DNA from 4 places in the Paenibacillus jiangxiensis genome. Region 4 is predicted to be linked to each of the others. Evidence: a T-box and tRNA genes for the amino acid it is inferred to sense, from the RefSeq annotation. Region 4 holds a T-box; the other regions hold tRNA genes.
What was found. A T-box is a leader RNA that pairs with one kind of tRNA and senses whether it is charged. The one in region 4 lies ahead of argS (arginine--tRNA ligase), so its partner is inferred to be a tRNA-Arg.
Positions count from the first base shown of each region.

Region 1 (4,192 bases), on a different contig from region 4:
GTAATGTTCAGATATGACATGACTCTCATTTGGGCTGCCTTGCCGGTCTCTCCCGCCAACTTCGGCACCTCGCCGACGGCTTCGGCGTAGCGGTCATTCAGGTACTCGATTGGCCTGATCCATTCCCTGACCTCAGAATTCAGCAGGCTTGCCCGCAGCTCCGGTGCCACAGCCCACGGAAAGGTTCCGGAGTTGAGCATCTCGTCCCGGTGGAACCATGGATATCCCCCGAACACCTCGTCGGCTGCTTCACCGGAAATTGCGACGGTTGCGTGTTTTTTGATCTCCCGGCAGAACAGATAGAGCGAGGAGTCCACATCCGTCATTCCCGGCAGATCACGCGCTTCGGTCGATGCATTAAGCGCTTCAACCACTTCGTGCGTATCAAACTCGATCCAATGGTGGTTGGTGCCAAGCTCCTCAGCCATGCGTCTGATCCACGGTCCGTCAGCCCCAGGCTGAAAGGAGTGCTCTTTGAAATGCTTGTCATTATCGACATAATCCACAGAGAACGTATCGATGATCCCTTGCTCCGTCCTTGTATAATAGCTGACGGCAAGCGCGGATAATGCGCTGGAATCGAGCCCGCCTGAGAGCAGGGAGCAAACGGGCACATCGGAGGCGAGCTGGCGTTCGAGCGTATCCTGCAGCAGCTCCCGTACCCGGAGAGCGGTCTGTTCGGTATCGTCCTCGTGAGCAATGCTTTCCAGCTTCCAGAAGGCGCGGATTTTCGTTCCGCTTCGGTCATGAATCAGCGTATGCCCGGGACGGAGCTCACGGATGGAGGCGTAAACTCCGTGCCCGGGAGTACGTGCTGGCCCGATGATGAAGATCTCGGCAAGGCCGTCTGCATGTACGACAGGCTCAACTTCGGGATGCTTGAGCAGCGCTTTGGGCTCGGAGCCGAAGATGAGACCGTCCTGGATTTCACTGTAAAACAGCGGTTTGACTCCCAGACGGTCCCTCGCCATGAAAACATGCTGTCTTTTTTCATCCCACACCCCAAAAGCAAAAATACCGTTCAGCCGGTCGACACAATCTGGCCCCCACTCGATGTAGGAAGCAAGCAGCACCTCCGTGTCGCATTTAGTTAAAAAGTCGTGTCCCCTCTGCCGAAGCTCTATTTTAAGCTCGGGGGCATTGTACAGTTCCCCGTTATATACCAGCGTGTACGTATAGTCATCCCGTTTGCGGATCATGGGCTGCGCTCCGTTCTCGGGATCCATGACGCTGAGACGCCGGTGTCCGAAGGCGCACGGATTGGATATCCACGTTCCCGCCGCATCCGGCCCCCGATGGGACAATGTACGCGTCATGTCGGACAGCAATTCCGATTGTACCGTTAAATCCTTATTCCACTGTATAAATCCAGTAATTCCGCACATGTAGGTTCATCCCTTCCTTGTCTTCCTGGTCTCGCTTTATACACTGCAGGGAGTTCCTCCCCGGCCGCAAAAGTATAAACAAACATATGCCGGATGAAGGCATAAAATGTCTGTCCTTACCGAAAACTACAAACATAGAACGGCTGGCGGCTGACACGGACAAGCCCATGCTTCCGAAGTGAGTTTTGTACGAAGTCGATTTAAGAAGTAACGCTCACAAAACTTTTAGGAGGATGCGTATGTATACGATTAAAGATGCAAAAATTCGGAGATTTACCGAGATGGACGGTGTGCGCTGCGCGGAAATCGAGGTGAATTCGGCGAGCGTGGAGGATACGGACTTGCTTGTATATCTTGCTCCTGCCGAAGGAGAGCAGGGTTACAGGATGCTGAGCATGATTCGCAATGACGCGGATATGGAGCTCGACTGGTACGACAATAATCTTCATTCCGCTTTCGAGGAAGTGACGGATGTCGTATTCCGCGATGCAGACGGGAAGGATTTGCATGAGAAGCGGGGACGATTCACACGCGAGTTGCTGTCCCACGGCAAGATGGACAGCGAGCTGGCTGCAGAGTTCGGGAAATGAAGCTGCCATGCTGCAGCGGCATGCTTCGGCTGGTGATTCTGTTCCGCCGCAACCCGCTGCGGTTCATGAAAGGCGGAGGCGGATCCCGCGGTCCGGGCGGGAATGCAGGGTAAAAAGTAAAATGCCCCAAAAGCAGCGGCTTGATGGCCGAATTTTAGGGCATTTTTCATAAAATCAAGCATATTCACGCAATGACTGAATGCCCTTGTAGATGTTGTATACAAACACCACAAGATAGACTATGCCAAACAGGAGGAGAAAGGTGACAAATAACCCCGGTCTTTGCGAAGATATTAGAAAGCATAAACGTCCTGGAATAATCCTCCTAATATCGCAAGAAAAACTTCCGCTAAACGCGGTCTGTCTTCTGTGAATTACGTCGATAGACGTTTTTCTTATACGAGCGAGTAAAGCAGCGGAATGACGGCCAGCACGGGAAAGAAATGCGAGAAAAGCGCGCGCTTGGCATGACTTTGCACGTAGTTATCCCTGACAGCGATCCATACGATGACCGGAAACAGGAAGGGTGCGAAAAAAATGCTGAAATAACAGAGCGAGGATAAAAGGTTCCTCATGACAGACACTCCTTTCGTTTCCATACTTACGATCCAGGTGCAGTGTTGCAGAATCCCGGCGAAAGATTAATTTAAAAAACCTCTTCCCATACCACCGTGAAATATGTTATACTCATTAATGCACTGTCATACATAACCTTTAAGTCCCAGTAGCTCAGCTGGATAGAGCAACGGCCTTCTAAGCCGTCGGTCGGGGGTTCGAATCCCTCCTGGGACGTAAAAAAGAAGCTTCCTTCGGGAAGCTTTTTTTACGTTCGAAGCCAGCAGATTGGTTTGGCTCGCAATCTCCGTAATCAGGCTTACAATATTGCCGATTTCCTGGGTTTTATCTCCAGGGCATGGACGACGCCGGCTGTATGGCTGACGGTATTATGGATCATATTCATATGTTCAACCGTTTGAATGACTACGTTGTTGCCGTTCAGTGCCTTTTTATTCGCCTCGACAGTTAATTGGGAAACTGATTGGAGGGAACGACGATAACCTTCCCGTCCTGGCTGATAATCGGGCTGTTTACAAACGATTGCCCTTTACTTTGGATAGCGTTGCTGTACCAGCGCGTTCTCTCGGATCAAAGCCTTCCGCGAAGGTCTGCTGGGGAGAATTCAGAAGCACGCCGTCCGTTGTTGCAAACTGGACATGGTCATCAAACCGGAAACCTGCTTGTTTACAGATTCAACCGTTTGCTGGGTATTGCTCAAGATTTGTGCTGTTACATCGTCTTTGGCCGTTTGATACGATAACCAGCCCAGAATTGCGGGCGGCAGAAGCAAGATGGCCACAAAGGCTATACGCAGTCGGCCATTAATGGTCAAGTGTGTAAAACTTTTCAACTGTAATGATGGTTTATTAGATTGTCCTATCGTGAACAAGGTCCAGGAAGAGCTGTGGGGAGAAGGACCATACCCGCCGCGCACGATCATTGAGGTGGACCGTCTGAACCAGGACGACATCGTGGAAGTGGAAGGCACCTTCTATGCACCAGTAAAAGGGAATAAATAATTTACCCAGTGAAATCCAAGCACAAGCAGGAGCTCTCGACAGAGGGCTCTTTTTCAGCTTTATAGGGACGGGCTAGCAACTTTGCTATAGATATATCCTATCATGGTCATTTGTTTTATATATTTTTGCGATCAAAAGAAGCGTGACATAATTAAAGATAACAGGACACTTATGGAGGAGGGGTTTGGATGACATCGAATGTGTGGCAGCCGGATTTTTACGATACGAAGCTTGGATTTGTGGCCCAATATGGAAAAGAGGTTGTGAAACTGCTTGCTCCTGAGCCGGGAGAGCGCATTCTGGATCTGGGCTGCGGAACAGGGGAGCTGAGCAATGAAATTGCCAGTCAGGGAGCGAAAGTCATTGGACTGGATTATTCTTCTGAAATGATTGCTAAGGCGAAGGCCAAATACCCTGCATTGGACTTTGTCGTGGGTCATGCGCAAAATTTGACATTTGATGAACCGTTTGATGCGGTATTTTCCAATGCTGCCCTGCATTGGGTGCCGGAGGCGGAGGAGACGGCGGCATGTATATGGAATGCGCTGAAGCCGGGCGGGCGATTTGTGGCCGAATTTGGCGGCAAAGGAAATGTTGGAGAAATTGTAAAAGCGATATCCGAGGTGATCACCGACGATTT
Region 1 is NZ_JBJURI010000020.1:82,848-87,039, forward strand. Features, by position in the region: gene asnB (asparagine synthase (glutamine-hydrolyzing)) at 1-1,385, opposite strand, end outside; gene ACI1P2_RS19060 (hypothetical protein) at 1,625-1,975, shown strand; partial or broken gene ACI1P2_RS31485 (DUF4870 domain-containing protein) at 2,150-2,236, opposite strand; gene ACI1P2_RS19065 (DUF4870 domain-containing protein) at 2,371-2,550, opposite strand; tRNA gene ACI1P2_RS19070 (tRNA-Arg) at 2,694-2,767, shown strand; gene ACI1P2_RS19075 (RidA family protein) at 3,415-3,552, shown strand; gene ACI1P2_RS19080 (methyltransferase domain-containing protein) at 3,741-4,192, shown strand, end outside.
Region 1: it encodes a tRNA-Arg, which carries the amino acid that the T-box ahead of argS (arginine--tRNA ligase) is inferred to sense. The anticodon was not compared.

Region 2 (4,192 bases), on a different contig from region 4:
GTCCCTGAATGATGCGATGCGATGACTTGTGCAAGAAATCTTTTCGCTGCCGCGCCACTTTCTGGTGAATGTTCGCGACTTTCCGTTTGGCCTGATTGTACAGCGTCCAGCACAAGTTCAACGTTCGAATCATGAGTTCTTCCTGTGCGGGGCCGGCTAGAGGCGAAATGGATATGTGATTTTCACGAAGGATCACCGCCTTAATCAGAACGTATATTCCTATCATATCACACAAACATTAGACCAGGAAAACGCGCGCTTCATACCAACAGACAAGTGCATTTAGGCTTCGCCTAACCAAGCTTCATCCCCTACCTGCAGAGGAAGGGGACTTCTCTCGGAAAGATGTTAAAAACACGCACAAAATAACCACTCTAGTATAAACAACATTACTATCTTTTTCAAGGGGAAACCCTTGGGCCTGAATAAGGAAAACGTTTCCGGCCTGTCACAAGCCGCTCATGCCTGCCGCAACAAACTGTTTCACGGACCGGTATGCCTGTTCGTAACGGAAACGCATCGTATCCGTGATGCCATACATGACTCTTATTCCCTCTTCCTCGTCTCCGCCGGACAGCGTCTCCGCAACGGCCTGATGCAGCGCAGCCGCCCAAATATCCAGTAAGCTGTCGTCATCTGTAAGCATAGACCGATAGTCGTCCGTTCCATACACGGCCATCACAAATTGGGACCACAATTCCTGGGCAAAGTAGAAAAGCGCGGGCTCGTGCACTTCGGTCTGATCCGCCACCCGTTCCAGAATGCGAATGATGGGCTCCGGGAATTCGCTCGGCTGGAGAGGCACGCTCTCCACTTCGATCTCTGCCTTCATATCTCCCCTGTTAAAGGTGATGGTGCCCTCATGCCCACGCTTGCGCAGTGTCTGAATTACCCGGAACTGCAGCAAGGGATGCAATTTGGCTTCCTTCAGCCAGCGGATGAGCGCCTCGTCGATCTCCGGCTGGTCGAGATAGGACAGCTGTTCAAGAGCAAGCATGGTTTGCTCCGATAAAGGCTCGTTCATAGCCATGCGGAGAAGCTTCTCTCCGTAGCCTGCGTCCTGTTCAAGCTTGGAGCGAAGATGCCTTCTTGCGATTTCGTCCTCGCTGATGTCTTCATCATCGGGCTCTGCCGTCTCGGGTCCCTGATTCATATATTGAGGAAAGGCCGCTTCAAGCCACTGCAATAGGGCGTCCCACTCGTCGTAATGCTTTTGTTCCTGACCCTGACATTGCAGCAAAAATTGCAGTAGCCGCATGGCTTCCCCATAACGTTCATTTTCGAGCATCACCGTAAGCTGAATCTGGTAATAATCCAGCGTTCGGGGAAACAATACAATGTTATTTGCCGATTTGGCAGCACTGGAGTCCTTTATAAAGGCACCCCCTTTCAACCGAAAGCATAAATGATGTTAGATTATATGAGAAACGGAAGCTTATGTCCAACTTGTCCGCCTAACATATTTGCCGTTATTCTAACATACCCTTTTATAGAAGCAAAAAAACGTATATGGTGTACTATGTATGATGAATCGGGCAGGTGACTGATTTTAATTATAATTAACGGTTGCAAACCTCCTTCTAATATGGTATATTAATCTTCGCTTGAAATTTTATGTCCCAGTAGCTCAGCTGGATAGAGCAACGGCCTTCTAAGCCGTCGGTCGGGGGTTCGAATCCCTCCTGGGACGTAAATGAAAAACTCCCCTCCGGGGAGTTTTTTTATGTCCGGGGATGAGAACCCCAGTGGGGTTCGTCGGAGCATACGCTTCGATAGCGCTACTTCGCAGTCGGCCCGTTAGGGCCGTATCCCGACTGGGACCTTACACATTGCTCCCCTTCGGGGAGCTTTTTACGTCTGGGATGAGAACTCCATTGGGTTCATCGGAGCATTAGTTTCGATAGCGCTACTTCGCAGTCGGCCAACGTTCTTGGGACCAATAAACGGTTGTCGCAACCGTTTAGAGGCCAAGCGTTAGAAAAGTTTTGTGGTTACTCCAGCAACCCGCCTTACTGCTTCTTCTAACGACACCATATTAGACTCCTGCATCCCTCGCTGCTTCACTTCAACATAACCCTCGCCAGCCCTTTTGCCCACGATAATTCTCCAAGGAATCCCAAACAGATCGGCATCATTGAACTTGACCCCCGGACGCTCTTCGCGGTCATCCAGCAGCACCTCGACACCTGATCCAATTAAATCCTGATACAGCTTTTCCGCTGTCTGCATCTGCAGCGTATCCTTTGCAGACACAGGGATAATATGAACCCGGAAAGGAGCAATTTCCTCCGGCCAGATGAGCCCGTGTTCGTCATAACACTGTTCTGCCACCGCAGCCATGAGCCTCGACACACCGATGCCATAGCAGCCCGCAACAGGAGTCAGGCTTTGTCCGTCTGCCTGCAGCACTTGAGCGTTAAATGCAGCAGTATATTTATCCCCCAGCTTGAAAATATGCCCCACTTCAATCCCGCGCTGCATCGACAATTCGCCGTTACAGCGGGGGCATGCATCGCCTTTAGCCGCATTGCGGTAATCGCCCGTCCGCTCCAGACTGAAATCCCTCCCCGGCCGGACACCGCGCAGATGGTAATCCGTCTCGTTGGCTCCGACGATGCCCTGGCTCATAAGCGCTACTTCCTGATCTACAAGAAACAGCAGGCTGAGGCCAACAGGCCCTGAAAAACCGGATGATGCTCCGGTCCAGTCCACGACCTCCCCACTATCGGCCAAACGAAGCTCCTGCGCTCCCAAGGCATTCTTAACCTTAATCTCGTTGACCTCCCGGTCTCCTCTGACCAGCACGGCAACCGCCGCTCCATCTGCGTTAAACAGAATGGTTTTGATAAATGAAGAAGCCGGCTCCCTGCAGGCTGCCGAAAGCTCTTCAATTGTGCGCAAACCCGGCGTGTGGAATCTCTCCGGCACAGCATATTCCGCATTAATCCCGGCAGGTTCAGTCCCGTTTTGAGTCAAACGCAAACGTACCTCAGCCTTTTCCAAATTGGCCGCGTATCCACAGCTGCCGCAGACTGCAATCGTATCTTCACCGATGCCCGAAAAGGCGATAAACTCATGGGAACCGCCCTCTCCACCTATGGCTCCGGCATCCGCCTCCACTCCCCGGTATTCCAGGCCGAAGCGGCTAAGAATGCGCTCATAGGCTGCATGCATCACTTCGTAGAAGGCATCGAGGCTCTCGTAATCGTTGTGAAAAGAGTATGCATCCATCATCAAAAACTCCCGGCCGCGCAGCAGCCCAGACCGTGGACGAAGCTCGTCACGGAATTTCGTTTGAATTTGAAAAAACGCCACAGGCAGCTGTCTGTATGATGAAATCTCCTGCTTGATCAGTGAGGTGATCACTTCCTCATGAGTTGGTCCAAGCGCAAACTCGCGATGATGCCTGTCTTTAAGCCGGATTAGCTCAGGTCCGTACACTTCGTATCTCCCAGAAGTTTTCCAAAGCTCCGCGGGCTGCAGTGCAGGCATTAGCATCTCCTGTGCTCCTGCATGACTAAGCTCTTGACGAATAATGGCGGAGATTTTAGACAATACGCGAAAGCCCAATGGCAGATAGGTGTACACCCCCGCCGCCAGCTGCCGGATCATACCGCTCCGCAGCAGATAACGATGTCCTGCAGATTCCGCATCAGCAGGAGCTTCTCTCCATGTAGGAACAGCAATCTGGGTCTGTCTCATCTTTATACCCATTCCTTTCGCTTCGCTCAAGGCAAAAACGGAATGAAATCCGTTAGCCATAAGCGTTTTTTTGTATGCTTGAGTTACGGGGAACCCCCACCCTGCCCAAATGCAAAAAGACGCATTCGTCAAGGGACGAATGCGTCGTGGTACCACCCTTATTCTGCGCGGGCTTAAGAATTTACATAAAACATGCGCTTCTCATGTCGATAACGGAACGACCCGGCAAATGAGCGGCTAGCGGGATAGGATGCGTACGACCGTGCCGCGAAACCTTACAGCCAAGGGTTTCTTCTCTGTCGGCAGCCGAATCGGAGCATATGGTCCCGTTCAACACCTTTGAATATTTCCTTCATAATTTTTCTATAAAATTACATTAGGCAGTATCACATTGTCAAGCCTTTTCAACCGGCAGCTCCAGATCAGCCGCACGCGCATTCGATTCGACCTGCTCGGGGGTTTTGCATCCCGGGATAACACTCGTAACGGC
Region 2 is NZ_JBJURI010000020.1:88,239-92,430, reverse strand. Features, by position in the region: gene ACI1P2_RS19105 (transposase) at 1-133, opposite strand, end outside; gene ACI1P2_RS19100 (hypothetical protein) at 449-1,288, opposite strand; tRNA gene ACI1P2_RS19095 (tRNA-Arg) at 1,617-1,690, shown strand; gene ACI1P2_RS19090 (proline--tRNA ligase) at 1,975-3,702, opposite strand; gene ACI1P2_RS19085 (aldo/keto reductase) at 4,097-4,192, opposite strand, start outside.
Region 2: it encodes a tRNA-Arg, which carries the amino acid that the T-box ahead of argS (arginine--tRNA ligase) is inferred to sense. The anticodon was not compared.

Region 3 (4,192 bases), on a different contig from region 4:
TTTGTTTGAGTAGCGTCGAACAGGGAACCGAAAGTCATACCTTTGATATCGGAAGATACGATTTCGTCTTCTGTGTATCCGTAAGTTTCCGGATCGGAAGCTGCTTTCATTGCTGCGTTGACTTCGTCTACAGTTACGTTTTTCTCCAGAACAGTTACCAGCTCAGTCAGGGAACCAGTTGCAACCGGAACGCGCTGTGCAGCACCGTCCAGTTTGCCTTGCAGTTCAGGGATAACCAGACCGATCGCTTTAGCAGCGCCAGTTGTGTTAGGAATGATGTTCTCGGCAGCAGCGCGTGCACGACGGAAGTCGCCTTTAGCATGCGGAGCGTCCAAAGTGTTTTGATCGCCAGTGTAAGCGTGGATTGTAGTCATCAGACCTTCCACAACACCGAACTTGTCGTTCAATGTTTTAGCCATAGGAGCCAGGCAGTTAGTTGTACAGGAAGCACCGGAGATTACGGTTTCAGTACCATCCAGTGTGTTGTGGTTTACGTTGTACACGATTGTTTTCATGTCGCCTGTAGCTGGTGCGGAGATCACAACTTTCTTAGCGCCGCCTTTCAGGTGCTTTTCGGCTGCTTCTTTAGTCGTGAAGAAGCCTGTGCACTCCAGCACGATGTCAACGCCCAGTTCGCCCCAAGGCAGCTCTTCAGGGTTGCGGTTAGCCAGAACTTTAACTTCTTTGCCGTTTACTTTGAAGAAGCCGTCATGTACTTCAACGTCTCCGTCGAAACGTCCTTGAGTTGTATCATATTTCAGCAAATGAGCCAACATTTTGGCGTCAGTCAAGTCGTTGATTGCTACTACTTCAATGCCTTCCACATTTTGAATACGACGGAAAGCCAGTCTGCCGATACGTCCAAAACCGTTAATACCTACTTTAACCATGAGTAAGTTCCTCCCAAGTTTTGTATGTTTTTATTTATTCAAGACAGGCGGTGAGGCCAGTCAAGACAACAATTATTAAAGTACTTCCTTTAAAAACAACTCAGAAATTGCGTACGATGATTTCCGCCGCCGCTTCGTCGGTGACCAGAATGTCCTCCTGACCAAACCGCAGCACAGCCCGAATCGCCGCCGCCTTGCTCGCGCCCCCGGCGATGCCGAGAACGATATCCGTCCTCATAATGTCCTCGAGACGCAGCCCAATGGTAAGCATCCGGTGCACAACGACACCCTTTTCATTAAAGTAGTAGCCAAAAGATTCAGCCACCGCTCCTTCAGCCTGGATCTCCGCCACCGTATCCGGGTCAAGCCTGCGCCTTTTCGCCATTGCCATGGCATTGCCGATCCCATGAATAATAATCCGGCTCTTGCGGATCGTCTCCACAATCTCCTGAATCATATGATCCTGGACAAGCGACTCATAGGCCTCCTGGCTCAACAGATCCGGCACATGCAGCAGTCTGTACTGCGCTCCTACGTTGCGGGCCATCTTGGACACGATGGAGTTTGCCTGCATTTCCAGGCTTTCACCCAAACCCCCGCGGGCCGGCACAAACCATCCGCCCTTCATCGGTCCGCCGGACGGTGTCGTCAGGTGCTCAGCCACATCAGCAATGGTGGTGCCGCCCGTAACGGCCACAATATCCTCATCCCCCATAACGCTCAGCAGCGCCTTCGCTCCAGCCCGTCCCAACTCCCGTTTGGTCATCGGCGACGTATCCGAATCGCCTGGCACGACAATCACCTTGCGCAGGTTGTAAGCCTGACGGATCTGGTCCTCAAGCAAAGACAATCCGAACAGCTCTTTGGCAATGGGCTCAAGCTGCTCCAGCAGCTCCCTGCCGGCTTCGCTCACCCGCATGCCAATACTCTCAATCTCTATAAGGCCCTGGGCTTTCAAAAGATCGGTTTCGGCGCGCAGCACACGTTCGGTCATATGTAACGATGCCGCAAGCGTTCTGCGCCCAATGACGTCTGACAGCATGATCTGATGAAGGATAGTATACCTTTTCTTCAATACATCCGTGAGATCGGGCAGAAGCTGCTTCTGAATTTCTAATATATTTCGCATGCTTTCCACTCCCGCAGACTTCTACTGGTTCATCTTTCACTTTGTGGCCTTGGTTGGTCTTAAAATGTCCCGGGTTAACTTTTTAAGTCCCACAATCATTTTAACCAATTCCAACCTCACATGCAAGTGTCAGAACCTATATTTCTCATTCCTCCAGCCGATTATGCGCAGCGGTTCAGCAACTATTATTAACGTAAAAGTTATTTGCCAGACCGCTGAAATAAAAACTTGCATTTTGCCAATGAGTCGCATATAATCATTTTTGTGTCCTATTTCATAGGAATACTGAAATATGCGCCCGTGGTCCAATGGATATGACGTAGGCCTCCGGAGCCTGAGATCGAGGTTCGATTCCTCGCGGGCGCGCCATTTATTTGAGTTTATATATACTGTTTAACCAACGGGAGCGCAGAGGGCTCTTTTTTTTCACCAATAGTTTGACTTTCTTTGACTTTTTGCTTGAAATTGTTTATGATGTGGGTAATACGGTAACAGTTTATTATGGAGACTTTACCTGTATCAGGTAGTACGTATCCTAGCACATATTTAAGGGAGGGTTTTACGTGAGCTACATTCCTATGGTCGTTGAACAAACCAACCGCGGTGAGAGAGCCTATGACATTTACTCCAGATTGCTGAAGGACCGTATCATTTTCCTCGGGTCTGACGTGAATGACGTGGTCGCCAACTCCATTATCGCGCAAATGCTGTTTCTGACTGCGGAAGATCCGGAAAAAGACATCCACCTGTACATCAACAGCCCCGGCGGTTCCATCACAGCCGGCATGGCGATTTACGATACGATGCAGTTTATCAAACCCGACGTATCCACTATCTGCGTAGGGATGGCCGCTTCCATGGGCGCATTCCTGCTGAATGCAGGTGCCAAGGGCAAGCGCTTCGCTCTGCCGAACAGTGAGGTTATGATTCACCAGCCTCTGGGCGGCGCTCAAGGCCAAGCGACGGATATCGAAATCCGTGCGCGCCGTATCCTGAAAATGCGGGATAAGCTGAACCGCATCCTCTCCGAGCGTACCGGCCAGCCGCTGGACCGCATCGAGAAGGATACCGACCGCGACTACTTCATGACGGCTGACGAAGCCAAAGAATACGGTCTGATCGATCAGGTGATTTCCAGCACTCCTCCACAAGGAGTCTAAGCCGCGAACCGCGAACAAATTTTTATAAGCAGCATGTACAAAAAATCCGCCCCATGTTCCTGCAGCAGGAACGTGGGGCGGATTTTCTTTTTTTTCCGAATTTATTTTCCGAACGGTTTGGCCCCGGCGGGGAGCAGATCAGCAAAGGCGTAGTAGAACTCCGGAATACCAGCCGCATAAGCGGTATACTCGTACTGCTGGAAGAAAATAACGATGCCTGTTCCAGTGACATAGAAATCCGGTTTATCCGAAAGCCCCTTAAAGCCATCCAAATATCCGTTGGATACCGGCACTTGCTTGAGCAGCTTGTTGTTCAGCGTCTTCTTGTAATCCGGATTAGCTTTCAACACATCGCCAAGTCCCAACTGCTTGCCATCCTCCAGGGAGAATGTAAATGCTGTGCGGGCAGTGGAGCCGTGAGCGCCGCCATAATAGGAATAGTCATCCACAATCAGGCTGATAAAACCTCCCCTGTTGTAGATCACGGCATAATTGCTTTCAAATTGATAAGGTCGGTCTGGGGTAGCTTCTCCGATCTCTTTGATTTGCTTCTTGATCTCTGCCAGCACCTTTTCTTCGTGCTGCTTCAGCACGGCATTGATCTTATCCACACCAGCCTGGTTGCCTGTGAGCTGAGGATATTTCAGATCGAAATTCACCGTATCCGACTTTTCCTGGGACAGGTTTACCGTTTTGATGGAGACGGAATTCAGCTGGCTTTTGGTCATGCTGACCGTCTTGGCGGCTGCGTTCCAGGCAGCGTCAATGCCGAGATAAGCCTTCAGGTGGCCGATAGGAACAAAGAGTCGGTTATTGACCATTCGGGCCTGCATATCAACCGTATGTACCCCGTTTACATTGACGTACGGCTCATCATACCCCATTGCAATTTTCAGCTTGTTATAGTTGGCGCCGATCGTATAAGACTTGTCGGACGCATTATACGACACAGGCAGCTTCAAATCATCCCTCAGGGCCGCGACCGGTATCAGGGTTTGCCCTTTGATCATAAG
Region 3 is NZ_JBJURI010000029.1:24,974-29,165, reverse strand. Features, by position in the region: gene gap (type I glyceraldehyde-3-phosphate dehydrogenase) at 1-890, opposite strand, end outside; gene ACI1P2_RS24070 (sugar-binding transcriptional regulator) at 991-2,019, opposite strand; tRNA gene ACI1P2_RS24065 (tRNA-Arg) at 2,314-2,388, shown strand; gene clpP (ATP-dependent Clp endopeptidase proteolytic subunit ClpP) at 2,583-3,179, shown strand; gene ACI1P2_RS24055 (PdaC/SigV domain-containing protein) at 3,281-4,192, opposite strand, start outside.
Region 3: it encodes a tRNA-Arg, which carries the amino acid that the T-box ahead of argS (arginine--tRNA ligase) is inferred to sense. The anticodon was not compared.

Region 4 (4,192 bases):
TAAGGGACGGCGTATCATCATCGGCTGGATGGATATGTGGGAGTCGGAGATGCCGACCCAGCAAGGGCATCATTGGGCCGGCGCGATGAGTCTGCCACGGGAGGCGGTCATCGACGGCGGCAGGCTGCTGTTCCGCCCGCTGGAAGAGACGGAGAAATACCGTTCCAATCTGTTCGAGCAGCCGGTTACGGTGCTGACAGGCGAGCAGACCTTGGAGACAGGTGGAGACAGCTATGAGCTGCAGGCTGTATTTCAATTTGAAGCAGGTATAACTGAAGAATTCGGTTTGAAGATACGGGTAGGCAGCGGCGAGGAGACGGTGCTGTCGTACCGTCCTAACGACGGTCTGTTCCGTTTCAACCGTGACCGTTCAGGGATCGGACCGGGGGGCGAGAGGCGAGTACACCTCGGTTTGCAAGAGGGACGTTTGGAGCTGCGCATTTTCGTGGACAAAAGCTCAGTAGAGGTGTTTATCGGCGATGGCGAGTATGTCCTTACCGGCCGCATTTATCCCGGCCCGGAATCGCTGGGCATTCAGGCTTTTGCCGAAGGAACTTGCTCGCTTGTCTCGTTCAGGAAGTGGGATATTTGTATATAGGGTGATGATAGAAGGAGTCCGGCTGGTTGCCGAGGCTCCTTTTTTTCGGTTTTAGAAGTTCGGATAAGAGACTGTTTCCATCTGAATGAAAACCGCAAGAAGGAGACCAGAACTTACAATATTCAAATATTAAATGGCTTTTCAAATAACTCTCCGAATTGGGATTCGGTGTATACCAGTTTTCATTGCTAACAAAAAGGCGGCATCCAAGTACAGGTTTAATGTTACTTAGTTTGGTATAAATTATGCTATTATAAATGGAAGAGTGGCAGATTGTCTGGTGGACGACCGTGAGTGCGAACCCCAAGCGCACATGAAATTCCCGGGAGATTCGCACCACCAGGTTTTATGCGGTTTTTCAAGGTTTTTCATACAAAATGTATTGCTCAAAATGATACTCGATTAGGGGGTTCGCACTTTTAAGCCTCCAAACCCTTACGGGACAAGGGCCAAAACAGCCCGCGTTACTCCCTGCACGGAAGTATGGATTGAAAGAGGTGCAGCAGGCATCGCATCCGGAACGGGCGCATCGGTTACTCCCTGCACGGGAGTATGGATTGAAAGCGGGATACGATTGCTTATTTTTACATCGCAAATGTTACTCCCTGCACAGGAATAAGATAAGGTGGTGTGAGACTTATGCGCAGCTCAGAAATATCTAGTCTGAACTTCCTTGTAGAGAAGGAAAAACTGGTCTTAACAGAAGTGTTACACAAAATTAAAGATCCTTTCAAAGTTAGACAAGCCATTCTCTTTGGATCAAAAGCTCGGGGGGATTTTGAATCGGGAAGTGACATAGATTTGTTGGTTCTGACAGATTTAGAGGATCGTCCTGAGAATAGACACTATTTGTCGGATATGCTTTTTGATATAAATCCGTACTACGAGCCGCCTATAAGCGTAACGTACTTTAACAAAGATGACTGGGACTCAGGAAAAGTACTGCCTACTTTTAAAAGTAACATTTTGAAGGATGGTGTTCAGATTGTCATTTAAAGATGAGGCGGTCAAATCGTTCCTGAAAAGGGCTAAGGGGAAATATTCAGCTGCTTTGGGATTGAAAGCGCTTCATCTAATTGTATTTTATTATAACCACAAAAAGTTACTCCCCGTGCGGGAGTATGGTTTGAAAGTTCCCAATGCCTGCAGGTAAACGCCAGGTTGATGTTACTCCCCGTGCGGGAGTATGGATTGAAAGATAGCGCGGCTGCGTTCGTTGTGTGCCTCGATGTCGTTACTCCCCGTGCGGGAGTAACTTGAAATGTGACCGTGTAAGCCCATCCCAGTGGAGATGGATGAGTTCCTCAACGTGCGTGTGTAAGGATGGAAAGCAATCGTAGACTTCATTTCATCGAATTCATCAATATTTAACGTTAGAAGAGGAAATATAAGCTTGTGTCGAAGCCGCAGAATCAGTATAATAATGTAAATTTAACGTCCGCGAACGGGAGAGTAACCGTACAAGTCTCATAGCAGCGAGCCGGGGTGGTGGGAGCCGGCATGGGGCACACGGTGAAGCGCACCCTGGAGATGGCAGGTCCAGTACGGGAGACCGTAGGCAGATCTGTCCGGCTTACTGCCGTTATCAGTATCGAGGGGAAGAGTCCGAACAAGGGCTCTTCACGAAGAGTGGTACCGCGGCAGCATAGCTTTCGTCTCTTTTATGAGGCGAAGGCTTTTTTGATTTTCAGCTAATATATTTCAGAAAAAGGATGTGTTCGTCCATGATTATGAACATTGCCGCCCAGGTGCTGAGCGGGCCTACAGGCCTGTCTGAGCATGAACTGCTGCAGTTGCTGGAGCAGCCCCCGAATCCCGAGTGGGGGGATGCCGCGCTGCCTTGCTTTGTATTCGCAAAATCACGCCGGATGTCCCCGCAAAACGTAGCGGCTGAGCTCGCCGTGGCCCTGGATCAAACCCACGGTGTGAGCGCGGAAGCAGCTGGACCTTATGTGAATTTGAAGCTTGATCCGGCCGTTTACGCCCCGGCGCTGCTGGAGCAGATCGGCGCAGATGGCTTTGGCAAACTTGACCTGGGACAGGGCAAGCGGGTAGCGATTGACATGTCCTCCCCCAATATTGCCAAGCCGTTCGGAATCGGCCATCTGCGCTCCACGGTGATCGGCGCTGCCCTGTACCGTCTGTTGAGGGAAGCAGGCTATGAGACAATAAGTGTTAATCATTTAGGCGATTGGGGGACGCAATTCGGCAAACAAATTACAGCCTACAAGCGCTGGGGTAAGGACGAGGAACTGGCCAAAGACCCGATCGGCGAATCGCTGAAGCTATATGTCCGGTTCCATGATGAAGCAGAGCAGGACCCTTCCCTTGAGACGGAAGCACGCGACTGGTTCCGCAGACTGGAGGAAGGCGATTCCGAGGCGCACCGGCTGTGGCGTTATTTTGTGGACATCAGCATGCAGGAATTTAACCGGATGTATAAGCGCCTTGGCGTTACGTTTGATCATGTGCTGGGTGAAAGCTTTTATAACGACAAAATGAGACCGGTCGTCGAAGAGCTGAGCAGCCTGGGGCTCCTAGAAGAAAGCGAAGGAGCTATGGTGGTAAGACTGGATGACGAGGGCATGCCTCCATGCCTGATCCTGAAAACGGACGGTACCACCATTTACCCGACCCGTGATCTCGCAACGGCCATTTACCGCAGAAAAGAAATGAAGGCTGACCGCCTTCTGTATGTGGTAGGGGCTGAGCAGAAGCTGCATTTCCAGCAGGTGTTTGCCGTCCTGGGTAAAATGGGAGCCGCTTGGGCTGTGCAATGCGAGCATGTTCCCTTCGGGCTGATGCGCTTTGAAGGGAAGAAAATGTCCACCCGGCGCGGCAAGGTCATCATGTTAAACGAGGTGCTGGATGAAGCGGTGTCCCGCGCCATGGCCGTCATCCAGGAAAAGAACCCTGATCTGTTCGACAAACAAACTGTCGCCGAGCAGGTCGGAATCGGAGCGGTCATTTTTGGCGATTTGAAAAACAACCGGATCAACGAGGTCGATTTTTCGCTTGAGGATGCGCTGCGCTTTGACGGGGAAACGGGACCATATGTTCAATACACGCATGCCCGGATTAAAAGTGTATTGAACCGGTTAAAGGGGCAGCATGCAGGTGGCGAAGCCGATCTGAATACCGGACTTAAGGCTGGACTAAATACTGGTCCGAATACTGAACAACAAATTTCGGTAGGACACACGGGCCAGCTCGGTGAGGCCGGATGGTCCCTGCTCAAACAGCTCAGCCGTTACCCGGAGGCGCTGGAACGCGCGGTGAATCGGCTGGAGCCGTGGGTCATGGCCCGTTTTGCCCTGGATACGGCCCAGTCCTTTAACCGCTTTTACCATCATGAAAGAATCGAGGATGGCGGGCCCTTGCGGCTGCTGATTACTGAGCTAACGGCAGAGCTTCTGGCACGGTCGTTGCGTCTGCTTGGCCTTCATGCCCCGAACCAGATGTAAGGGCCAGTTTATGCAAAAAGATGTTTTTTTCCATAAGGTGAAACCTTTTCACATAACAGGCCGTCTGAGAATACAGAAGTCAAGTCATTTTGGAGGTGCAGATTGTGAAGAAACATAAAAAGAAAGTGAT
Region 4 is NZ_JBJURI010000003.1:133,017-137,208, reverse strand. Features, by position in the region: gene ACI1P2_RS04235 (glycoside hydrolase family 32 protein) at 1-598, shown strand, start outside; gene ACI1P2_RS04230 (nucleotidyltransferase domain-containing protein) at 1,238-1,594, shown strand; T-box leader at 2,030-2,261, shown strand; gene argS (arginine--tRNA ligase) at 2,323-4,062, shown strand; gene ACI1P2_RS04220 (protease complex subunit PrcB family protein) at 4,167-4,192, shown strand, end outside.